Regions from separate parts of the Heyndrickxia sp. FSL K6-6286 genome, predicted to be linked through region 3. Evidence: a T-box and tRNA genes for the amino acid it is inferred to sense, from the RefSeq annotation. Region 3 holds a T-box; the other regions hold tRNA genes.
The links. A T-box is a leader RNA that pairs with one kind of tRNA and senses whether it is charged. The one in region 3 lies ahead of pheS (phenylalanine--tRNA ligase subunit alpha), so its partner is inferred to be a tRNA-Phe.
Positions count from the first base shown of each region.

Region 1: it has a tRNA-Phe gene. The T-box ahead of pheS (phenylalanine--tRNA ligase subunit alpha) is inferred to sense a tRNA for this amino acid. The anticodon was not compared.
Region 2: it has a tRNA-Phe gene. The T-box ahead of pheS (phenylalanine--tRNA ligase subunit alpha) is inferred to sense a tRNA for this amino acid. The anticodon was not compared.

Region 1 covers NZ_CP152029.1:849,010-852,256, forward strand. Annotated here, with positions in the region: rRNA gene MHI39_RS04400 (23S ribosomal RNA) at 1-332, shown strand, start outside; rRNA gene rrf (5S ribosomal RNA) at 402-518, shown strand; tRNA gene MHI39_RS04410 (tRNA-Glu) at 578-652, shown strand; tRNA gene MHI39_RS04415 (tRNA-Val) at 673-748, shown strand; tRNA gene MHI39_RS04420 (tRNA-Thr) at 904-979, shown strand; tRNA gene MHI39_RS04425 (tRNA-Lys) at 1,153-1,225, shown strand; tRNA gene MHI39_RS04430 (tRNA-Gly) at 1,266-1,340, shown strand; tRNA gene MHI39_RS04435 (tRNA-Leu) at 1,350-1,435, shown strand; tRNA gene MHI39_RS04440 (tRNA-Arg) at 1,520-1,596, shown strand; tRNA gene MHI39_RS04445 (tRNA-Ala) at 1,617-1,689, shown strand; tRNA gene MHI39_RS04450 (tRNA-Ser) at 1,695-1,787, shown strand; tRNA gene MHI39_RS04455 (tRNA-Asp) at 1,810-1,886, shown strand; tRNA gene MHI39_RS04460 (tRNA-Phe) at 1,956-2,031, shown strand; tRNA gene MHI39_RS04465 (tRNA-His) at 2,039-2,114, shown strand; tRNA gene MHI39_RS04470 (tRNA-Gln) at 2,133-2,207, shown strand; tRNA gene MHI39_RS04475 (tRNA-Cys) at 2,217-2,290, shown strand; tRNA gene MHI39_RS04480 (tRNA-Gly) at 2,302-2,375, shown strand; tRNA gene MHI39_RS04485 (tRNA-Ile) at 2,386-2,459, shown strand; tRNA gene MHI39_RS04490 (tRNA-Asn) at 2,480-2,554, shown strand; tRNA gene MHI39_RS04495 (tRNA-Arg) at 2,560-2,633, shown strand; gene MHI39_RS04500 (FAD-binding dehydrogenase) at 2,903-3,247, shown strand, end outside.
Region 2 covers NZ_CP152029.1:1,496,765-1,500,011, reverse strand. Annotated here, with positions in the region: gene MHI39_RS07520 (1,4-dihydroxy-2-naphthoate polyprenyltransferase) at 1-297, shown strand, start outside; tRNA gene MHI39_RS07515 (tRNA-Glu) at 809-880, opposite strand; tRNA gene MHI39_RS07510 (tRNA-Ser) at 888-975, opposite strand; tRNA gene MHI39_RS07505 (tRNA-Asn) at 983-1,057, opposite strand; tRNA gene MHI39_RS07500 (tRNA-Ile) at 1,076-1,152, opposite strand; tRNA gene MHI39_RS07495 (tRNA-Gly) at 1,163-1,236, opposite strand; tRNA gene MHI39_RS07490 (tRNA-Phe) at 1,370-1,445, opposite strand; tRNA gene MHI39_RS07485 (tRNA-Asp) at 1,602-1,678, opposite strand; tRNA gene MHI39_RS07480 (tRNA-Met) at 1,708-1,781, opposite strand; tRNA gene MHI39_RS07475 (tRNA-Ser) at 1,951-2,043, opposite strand; tRNA gene MHI39_RS07470 (tRNA-Ile) at 2,053-2,129, opposite strand; tRNA gene MHI39_RS07465 (tRNA-Met) at 2,134-2,210, opposite strand; tRNA gene MHI39_RS07460 (tRNA-Ala) at 2,235-2,310, opposite strand; tRNA gene MHI39_RS07455 (tRNA-Pro) at 2,321-2,397, opposite strand; tRNA gene MHI39_RS07450 (tRNA-Arg) at 2,402-2,478, opposite strand; tRNA gene MHI39_RS07445 (tRNA-Leu) at 2,489-2,574, opposite strand; tRNA gene MHI39_RS07440 (tRNA-Gly) at 2,585-2,659, opposite strand; tRNA gene MHI39_RS07435 (tRNA-Leu) at 2,675-2,756, opposite strand; tRNA gene MHI39_RS07430 (tRNA-Lys) at 2,817-2,892, opposite strand; tRNA gene MHI39_RS07425 (tRNA-Thr) at 3,066-3,141, opposite strand; tRNA gene MHI39_RS07420 (tRNA-Val) at 3,150-3,225, opposite strand; rRNA gene rrf (5S ribosomal RNA) at 3,233-3,247, opposite strand, start outside.
Region 3 covers NZ_CP152029.1:1,696,095-1,699,341, reverse strand. Annotated here, with positions in the region: gene pheT (phenylalanine--tRNA ligase subunit beta) at 1-434, opposite strand, end outside; gene pheS (phenylalanine--tRNA ligase subunit alpha) at 454-1,491, opposite strand; T-box leader at 1,582-1,810, opposite strand; gene MHI39_RS08560 (RNA methyltransferase) at 1,866-2,621, opposite strand; gene sspI (small acid-soluble spore protein SspI) at 2,737-2,946, shown strand; gene MHI39_RS08550 (M42 family metallopeptidase) at 3,033-3,247, opposite strand, start outside.

The DNA of each region.
Region 1 (3,247 bases), 850 kb from region 3:
CGGTACGCGAGCTGGGTTCAGAACGTCGTGAGACAGTTCGGTCCCTATCCGTCGTGGGCGTAGGAAATTTGAGAGGAGCTGTCCTTAGTACGAGAGGACCGGGATGGACGCACCGCTGGTGTACCAGTTGTCTTGCCAAAGGCATCGCTGGGTAGCTATGTGCGGAAGGGATAAGTGCTGAAAGCATCTAAGCATGAAGCCCCCCTCAAGATGAGATTTCCCTTAGTTTATCTAAATAAGATCCCTGAAAGATGATCAGGTTGATAGGTTCGAGGTGGAAGTGTGGCGACACATGGAGCTGACGAATACTAATAGATCGAAGACTTAACCAAATAGATTTAAGGTTATTACACTTCTTTATATATCTAGTTTTGAGGGAATAAACCCTTAACAACATATAGTCTGGTAATTATGGCAAGAAGGTCACACCCGTTCCCATCCCGAACACGGAAGTTAAGCTTCTTAGCGCCGATGGTAGTTGGGGGCTCTCCCCCTGCAAGAGTAGGACGTTGCCAGGCTACGCCCCTAAGGTGGGGCTATTATTTTGCTTCACTATATTAACAAAATATTCCTATGTGGCCCGTTGGTCAAGCGGTTAAGACACCGCCCTTTCACGGCGGTAACACGGGTTCGAATCCCGTACGGGTCACCATTTTATATATTATACATATTGGAGGATTAGCTCAGCTGGGAGAGCACCTGCCTTACAAGCAGGGGGTCGGCGGTTCGATCCCGTCATCCTCCACCATATATAATAACGGCCTAGCTCAATTGGTAGAGCACGACCGAATAAACGACTTTGAAATACATCAGCGTACGGCTTGAGCTGCTGCTTGAATAAGCAAACTGAAAGCTGGACGACCATAGCACCTAAACCTCTGTTAGGGGATAATATTTATAAATGCCGGCCTAGCTCAATTGGTAGAGCAACTGACTTGTAATCAGTAGGTTGGGGGTTCAAGTCCTCTGGCCGGCACCACTCAGGTCATTACGAGCCATTAGCTCAGTTGGTAGAGCACGATCGAGTACGCTACGAAGAGTAACATCAGCGTACCAATCGAGATACAGCTTGAATAATCTTGCTGAGATTGGGACGTCGTAGATGCATTTATATTTGAAGTACATGCTTACACTATTAATTATATTCATTACGAGCCATTAGCTCAGTTGGTAGAGCATCTGACTTTTAATCAGAGGGTCGAAGGTTCGAGTCCTTCATGGCTCATTTATATTCGCAAGGTTTTGAATTAACAAAGGTACTTTTTGCGGAAGTAGTTCAGTGGTAGAACACCACCTTGCCAAGGTGGGGGTCGCGGGTTCGAATCCCGTCTTCCGCTCCAAATACCCTTGCCGGGGTGGCGGAACTGGCAGACGCACAGGACTTAAAATCCTGCGGTAGGTGACTACCGTACCGGTTCGATTCCGGTCCTCGGCACTAGAAATTTTTACGAAGTAAAAGATTTAAGGATTTTTGCAAAGCAAAAGATCCTTCCATAAAATATCTTACGATATAATGTATGCGCCCGTAGCTCAATTGGATAGAGCGTTTGACTACGGATCAAAAGGTTAGGGGTTCGACTCCTCTCGGGCGCGCCATTTAAAACCAAACATTATATGGGGCCTTAGCTCAGCTGGGAGAGCGCCTGCTTTGCACGCAGGAGGTCAGCGGTTCGATCCCGCTAGGCTCCACTTTCGGAGGAATACCCAAGTCTGGCTGAAGGGATCGGTCTTGAAAACCGACAGGCGGGTTACACCGCGCGGGGGTTCGAATCCCTCTTCCTCCGCCATTAATTTATGTTAATAATAAATGGTCCGGTAGTTCAGTTGGTTAGAATGCCTGCCTGTCACGCAGGAGGTCGCGGGTTCGAGTCCCGTCCGGACCGCCATTTATACTAAAACAAAAGTTGATAAAGATGGCGAATATAAAATATTATATAGATAAAGATATAATATATGGCTCGGTAGCTCAGTCGGTAGAGCAATGGACTGAAAATCCATGTGTCGGCGGTTCGATTCCGTCCCGAGCCACCATTTTATGGCGGATGTGGCGAAGTGGTTAACGCATCGGATTGTGGTTCCGACATTCGTGGGTTCGATTCCCATCATCCGCCCCATTATAATGACTATTTTATTGGGCTATAGCCAAGTGGTAAGGCAACGGACTTTGACTCCGTCACTCGTTGGTTCGAATCCAGCTAGCCCAGCCATCTTTTTAAGGCAGCATAGCCAAGTGGTAAGGCAGAGGTCTGCAAAACCTTTATCACCGGTTCAAATCCGGTTGCTGCCTCCAATAATAAAGATGCGGGTGTAGTTTAGTGGTAAAACTACAGCCTTCCAAGCTGTTGTCGTGAGTTCGATTCTCATCACCCGCTCCAAATACATAAAGGGCCTATAGCTCAGCTGGTTAGAGCGCACGCCTGATAAGCGTGAGGTCGATGGTTCGAGTCCATTTAGGCCCACTATTTTTTTATTTACATATTCCGCAGTAGCTCAGTGGTAGAGCTATCGGCTGTTAACCGATCGGTCGTAGGTTCGAATCCTACCTGCGGAGCCATTCATGCGCCTTTAGCTCAGCAGGATAGAGCAACAGCCTTCTAAGCTGTGGGTCAGAGGTTCGAATCCTCTAAGGCGCGTATAGAAAGCTCATTCTTTAAAGAATGAGCTTTTTTTATTTTCTTCAATATGTTATTCCTAATCTCAGTATAAGTAAACAATCAGTTATTCAATGTACTGTTTTTCTTTAATGATGAGGTACTTCTGTATTTCTGTTCTATTTTGGTTGTCTACTTACAATTCTTTACTAGTTCAAATATTTTATAGAAAAAAAATTAACAAAATAAATTTCAGAATATTCAACTATATGGTAGATTCAAATAAAGTGGAATGGAGTGGAGGAGTATCTATGGAATTCGATGTTATTGTTGTTGGGGCTGGACTTTCAGGATTGGTGGCAACTGCAGAGATTGCAGATACGGGAAAAAAGGTCCTGTTACTTGATCAGGAACCAGAAGCATCATTTGGGGGGCAAGCTTGGTGGTCATTTGGAGGTCTATTTCTAGTTGATTCTCCTGAACAGCGAAGGCTGGGTATTAAGGATTCAAAAGAATTAGCATGGCAGGATTGGTTAGGTACGGCAGGCTTTGATCGCGAAGATGATGAGGATTATTGGGCAAGAAGATGGGCTGAAGCTTATGTGGAGTTTGCCGCTGGAGAGAAGCGTAAATGGTTATATGATATGGGTGTCCGT
Region 2 (3,247 bases), 200 kb from region 3:
AATGGACGGAAAACAGTTGCTATTCTAATAGGAAGAAAAAATGCAATTACATTACTTGCTACCATGTTTATAGTCTCATATCTATGGTTAATTGTTTTAGTGCTAATGCAGATCGTCACACCATGGACTCTCATTACACTTTTAAGCCTTCCAATGCCTATTAAAGCAGTAAGAGGCTTCATTGGAAAGACAGAACCTATTCAAATGGTTCCTGCGATGAAAGCAACAGCTCAAACAAATACTTTCTTTGGTTTACTAGTAACAATTGGGCTTTTCATTTCATTTCTTATCAAGTAGTGAAAAACAGATTTCATATGTTGCTATTCCTTATAGCAACATAACATTAAAATGAGATTCAATGCTAAATGTGGGGAGAAGTTATTTTTACTTCTCCCCTTTTTCTTTTATTCTAAGAAGATAATAGTTTTTGCTCAACGCTTTCGTTCAGTTGATTCAACAGTCTCTACCAATTGTTCAAATCATTTCACTTTTGTTAAGGCTATACGTATACCCATGGGCTTTTGACAGACAGGAAAAAAAGGATTTTTATAAGCCTGTTGAGATGGACTTTGATTATTCTCCTATACTTTTTTATAATCAAGTAATATCATGTTAGAATTTATTATGTATAGTTGATACTGGTTTCTTGAAAACTCACATAATGATTACGAGCATTTTTTATGTCTTAAAATTGTGTAAATCCCTACATCATATAGTATAGAACCAATATTACCTCTAGACAAAAAAAGGTAGTTTAAAAGTTTCTATTTTAGAAATCTTTTAAACTACCTTTTTTCTTAATAATGAATGACCCGTACGGGATTCGAACCCGTGTTACCGCCGTGAAAGGGCGGTGTCTTAACCGCTTGACCAACGGGCCGACAATACGGAGAAGGAGGGATTTGAACCCTCGCGCCGGTTACCCGACCTACACCCTTAGCAGGGGCGCCTCTTCAGCCACTTGAGTACTTCTCCAATTATATGGCTCCGCAGGTAGGATTCGAACCTACGACCGATCGGTTAACAGCCGATAGCTCTACCACTGAGCTACTGCGGAACAAGTAAATTATCATTATGGTGGGCCTAAATGGACTCGAACCATCGACCTCACGCTTATCAGGCGTGCGCTCTAACCAGCTGAGCTATAGGCCCACAAAAATTATGGAGCGGGTGATGGGAATCGAACCCACGACAACAGCTTGGAAGGCTGTAGTTTTACCACTAAACTACACCCGCATGATGGGGCCACTAATCGGAATCGACCTCACAAATGTCTGAGCCACAATCCAATTTTTAACCACTTCGGAATAGCCGTCATGTTCAACTAAACATTGGATTACATGTAGTTATTAGCCACTTAAACATAAAATGGTGGCTCGGGACGGAATCGAACCGCCGACACATGGATTTTCAGTCCATTGCTCTACCGACTGAGCTACCGAGCCAAATATAATATCTATTTTCTATATAAAATTGTGTTCGCCATCGTCCCAATTTCAGAAAGCTTATTCAAGCTGTGGCTCAATTGGTACGCTGATGTATCGCTTTGTAGCCTATTCGGACGTGCTCTACCGACTGAGCTACCGAGCCAAATTATAAAATGGCGGTCCGGACGGGACTCGAACCCGCGACCTCCTGCGTGACAGGCAGGCATTCTAACCAACTGAACTACCGGACCAAATTTCTTTCAAGTTTACTTGAAAATGATTGCGGAGGCAGGATTTGAACCTGCGACCTTCGGGTTATGAGCCCGACGAGCTACCAGACTGCTCCACCCCGCGACGATATTATTAAAAATATTCTAATCCAATCTTTTCATCAACTGTCCCGATTTCAGTATGCTTACTCTAGTAGCAGCTCAATCGGTACAACTCGTAGTTGTTCGATGAAGTAACGCTCGTTGCTCCACCCAGTGACGATATTATTAAAAATCTTTTAAAGAAATAGTTATGGCGGAGGAAGAGGGATTCGAACCCCCGCGCGGTGTAACCCGCCTGTCGGTTTTCAAGACCGATCCCTTCAGCCAGACTTGGGTATTCCTCCAATTATATATGGTGGACCTTGTAGGACTCGAACCTACGACCGGACGGTTATGAGCCGTCTGCTCTAACCAGCTGAGCTAAAGGTCCTCTATGGTAGCGGCGGAGGGGATCGAACCCACGACCTCACGGGTATGAACCGTACGCTCTAGCCAGCTGAGCTACGCCGCCATAGTAAATTTTAATTTTAGATATTGGTGGAGCCTAGCGGGATCGAACCGCTGACCTCCTGCGTGCAAAGCAGGCGCTCTCCCAGCTGAGCTAAGGCCCCAATTGTATAATGGTCGGGAAGACAGGATTCGAACCTGCGACCCCATGGTCCCAAACCATGTGCTCTACCAAGCTGAGCTACTTCCCGTTCATGGCGCGCCCGAGAGGAGTCGAACCCCTAACCTTTTGATCCGTAGTCAAACGCTCTATCCAATTGAGCTACGGGCGCATGATTTATATGCCGAGGACCGGAATCGAACCGGTACGGTAGTCACCTACCGCAGGATTTTAAGTCCTGTGCGTCTGCCAGTTCCGCCACCCCGGCAAGGGTTGTTTGGAGCGGAAGACGGGATTCGAACCCGCGACCCCCACCTTGGCAAGGTGGTGTTCTACCACTGAACTACTTCCGCAACTTTATTTTATAATGCGGGTGAAGGGAGTCGAACCCCCACGCCTTGCGGCGCCAGATCCTAAGTCTGGTGCGTCTGCCAATTCCGCCACACCCGCGTTATGAAAAATGTTTTTCGTTTAACAAAAAGATAAGTAATTTTTCGTTACAAAAAACAATGGTGAGCCATGAAGGACTCGAACCTTCGACCCTCTGATTAAAAGTCAGATGCTCTACCAACTGAGCTAATGGCTCTTTATGAATATAATTAATAGTATAAGCATGTACTTCGAATATAAATGCATCTACGACGTCCCAATCTCAGCAAGATTATTCAAGCTGTATCTCGATTGGTACGCTGATGTTACTCTTCGTAGCGTACTCGATCGTGCTCTACCAACTGAGCTAATGGCTCGTAATGACCTAAGTGGTGCCGGCCAGAGGACTTGAACCCCCAACCTACTGATTACAAGTCAGTTGCTCTACCAATTGAGCTAGGCCGGCATTATATATGGTGGAGGATGACGGGATCGAACCGCCGACCCCCTGCTTGTAAGGCAGGTGCTCTCCCAGCTGAGCTAATCCTCCATAAATCGCCTGGCAACGTCCT
Region 3 (3,247 bases):
GGAAATACATAAATCCCTTCAGCGAAATCTTTAGGGATTAATTTTCCCTCAATCCCAAGTTCTTGTAGGGAACAGATCATACCATTAGACTCTTCACCACGAAGTTTTGACTTTTTAATTTTAAAATTACCCGGCAAAACAGCTCCAACTGTGGCAACTGCAACTTTTTGCCCCTTCGCTACGTTCTTCGCTCCACAAATGATTTGTACAGGCGCTTCCCCACCTAGATCCACTAAACATTTGTTCAATTTATCAGCATTTGGATGTTTTTCACATTCCATTACGTAGCCAACAACGACACCTTTAATTGAAGAAGCTTTATGTTCTACTCCTTCTACCTCAATACCACTTCTAGTAATCTTTTCTGCTAATTCTTCAGCGGAAATATCTTTTAAATCAATATATTCCTTTAACCATTTATATGAAACAAACATGTTTTTTCCTCCCTACCTTTTATTCATGTGTGGAAAATTGTTTTAAGAATCGAGTATCATTGGTGTACATATGACGAATATCATCTATACCATATTTTAGCATTGCAATTCTCTCTGCTCCGATCCCGAAAGCAAAACCGGTATATTTATTTGCATCAAATCCTGCCATTTGTAGAACATTAGGATGAACCATCCCTGCTCCAAGCATTTCAATCCAGCCTGTTTTTTTACAAACATTACAGCCTTTTCCCCCACATGAGAAACAAGAGACATCTACCTCTACTGAAGGTTCAGTAAATGGGAAGAAACTTGGACGTAAGCGAATTTCACGCTCTTCACCAAACATTTTTTTCGCAAATAATTCTAATGTTCCCTTTAAATCACCCATTGTTATGTTTTCATCAACCACAAGTCCTTCGATTTGCATAAATTGATGAGAATGGGTTGCATCATCATTATCACGACGATAGACTTTACCTGGGCAAATAATTTTCACTGGCCCTTTGCCTTCATGCTTTTCCATTGTTCTCGCTTGGACTGGTGATGTATGTGTACGAAGAAGAAGATCTTCCGTAATATAAAAAGAATCTTGCATATCTCGAGCAGGATGCCCTTTTGGTAAATTTAATGCCTCAAAATTATAGTAATCCTTTTCCACTTCAGGTCCTTCGGCAATTTTATAACCCATGCCAATAAAGAAATCTTCTATTTCCTCGACTACCCTTGTTAATGGATGATGATTTCCACTCTTGACAGGACGTCCAGGCAAGGTGATATCAATTGTCTCCGCGGCTAATTGTTTTTCAACTGCTTCCTTCTCTAATGATGTGTGCTTTGCTTCAATCTTTTGACTAATGGATTCCCTCACCTCATTTGCAAGAGCTCCCATTTTTGGACGTTCATCAGCAGATAACTGTCCCATTCCTCTTAAAACCTCTGTTATCGGTCCTTTTTTACCTAAATATGCAACACGAATTTCATTTAATATTTTCAAGTCTTCAGCTTGTTCAATTTTCGCTAATGCTTCCGTTTGCAAATCTTTTAATTTTTGCTCCATTATTTTACCTCCTCTTAATGATGAGCTGACAAAAAAGCCTACATAGACTTTTTACCCGCTCATAAAAAAACATAAAAAAACCTCATCCTACAAAGGGACGAGGTTATCATCGCGGTACCACCCTAATTAGCATCTTTTTCATGCTCATCTTCATTTCATAACGGCTTTTCACCGAGGCATCTTTACGTTATTAGCAACGGTCCCGATGCTGACTCCAGGGGTGAACTTCACTTAATTTTTCCATAAAAATGCTCTCAGTCAAAGGCATTTTCTCCCTTAATGGTGACATTAAGTTACTTTTCCCTTTCAGTGTCTTTTATTTTATGCAATTGTTTATATTATAGTATTTTATGGAATGAATATCAAATTTTATTTTAAACCTTTAAATAATACATTAATATGCCAGCAGCTACGGCTACGTTTAATGATTCTGCTTGCCCAATGATAGGGATATATAAATTATTCTTCGTTAGGCTAAGTAAATCAATAGACACACCATTTCCTTCATTGCCAACCAATAAAGCGAATTCAGAACTAGGTTCTACTTGTTTGTAAGATACTCCATTTTCCAATGATGTTCCATACACTGGTATTTGGTTTTGATTAAATTTTTGAATCCAATCCTCAAGCCTTCCAAAAAGAACAGGAATATGAAAATGACTTCCTTGAGCAGAACGTAGAACTTTAGGATTGAATAAGTCCACAGTCCCTTCACCTAAAATAACAGCATCCATTCCTGCTGCGTCAGCAGTTCGGATGATTGTCCCTAAATTTCCTGGATCCTGGACGGCATCGATTAATAAAAAGGATTTTCCCTTTAATGTTTGAAAGCTCGGTTGCTTCATCTTACATATTGCAAATACACCTTGTGTTGTTTCAGTATCTGATATTGCCTTACTAATTTCCGAAGTAATTTTAGTTAATGGTAATTGCTGGATATCCCAAGTTGCTGGAATCTCAACATCTTCACTTAATATAATTTCAATAATATTTTTTTTATCTTTTAAAGCCTCTTCAACAAGATGAAATCCTTCTACTAAATAGGTCTGTGTTTTTTCACGCTCTTTTTTAGTTAATAATTTTTTCCATTGCTTTACTTGTTGATTTTTTATTGACTCAATAAACTTCACCTTCTGTACTCCCTTTCCATTTCTCAATATCTCATTATAACCTAATATTTATACATATAACATTGGTTTAAGTGACATCCTAACAATGATTAATTTGAAAAAAGGAGTGTATTACATGAATTTAAATCTCCGTAATGCAATCATTCATAATGTTTCTGGTAACAATCAGGAACAACTTAAGGATACCATTGTGGATGCAATTCAAAGAGGCGAGGAAAAAATGCTTCCAGGCTTAGGAGTATTATTTGAAGTCATTTGGAATCATGCAGATGACCAAGAAAAGCATATGATGCTAGAAACATTAGAAGAAGGATTGAAGGGGTAAACTTCAAAATAAAGGACTGTCATATGACAGTCCTTTATTTATATAAAAAAATTCAGTTTCCTATAAGGTCAAAACACTTAAGGATCTTATTCAAATGTTAATTTATTTACTGTTTCACGGTCTAAGCGTTTGATCACCTCAGTAATGAGCTTCACAGCATTTTCATAGTCATCTCGATGCAACATAGCTGCATGAGAATGAATATAACGTGTAGCAATTGTAATTGCAAGTGATGGTACACCATTAGCTGTTAAGTGGATAGATCCCGCGTCTGTTCCTCCACCAGCAATTGAATCAAATT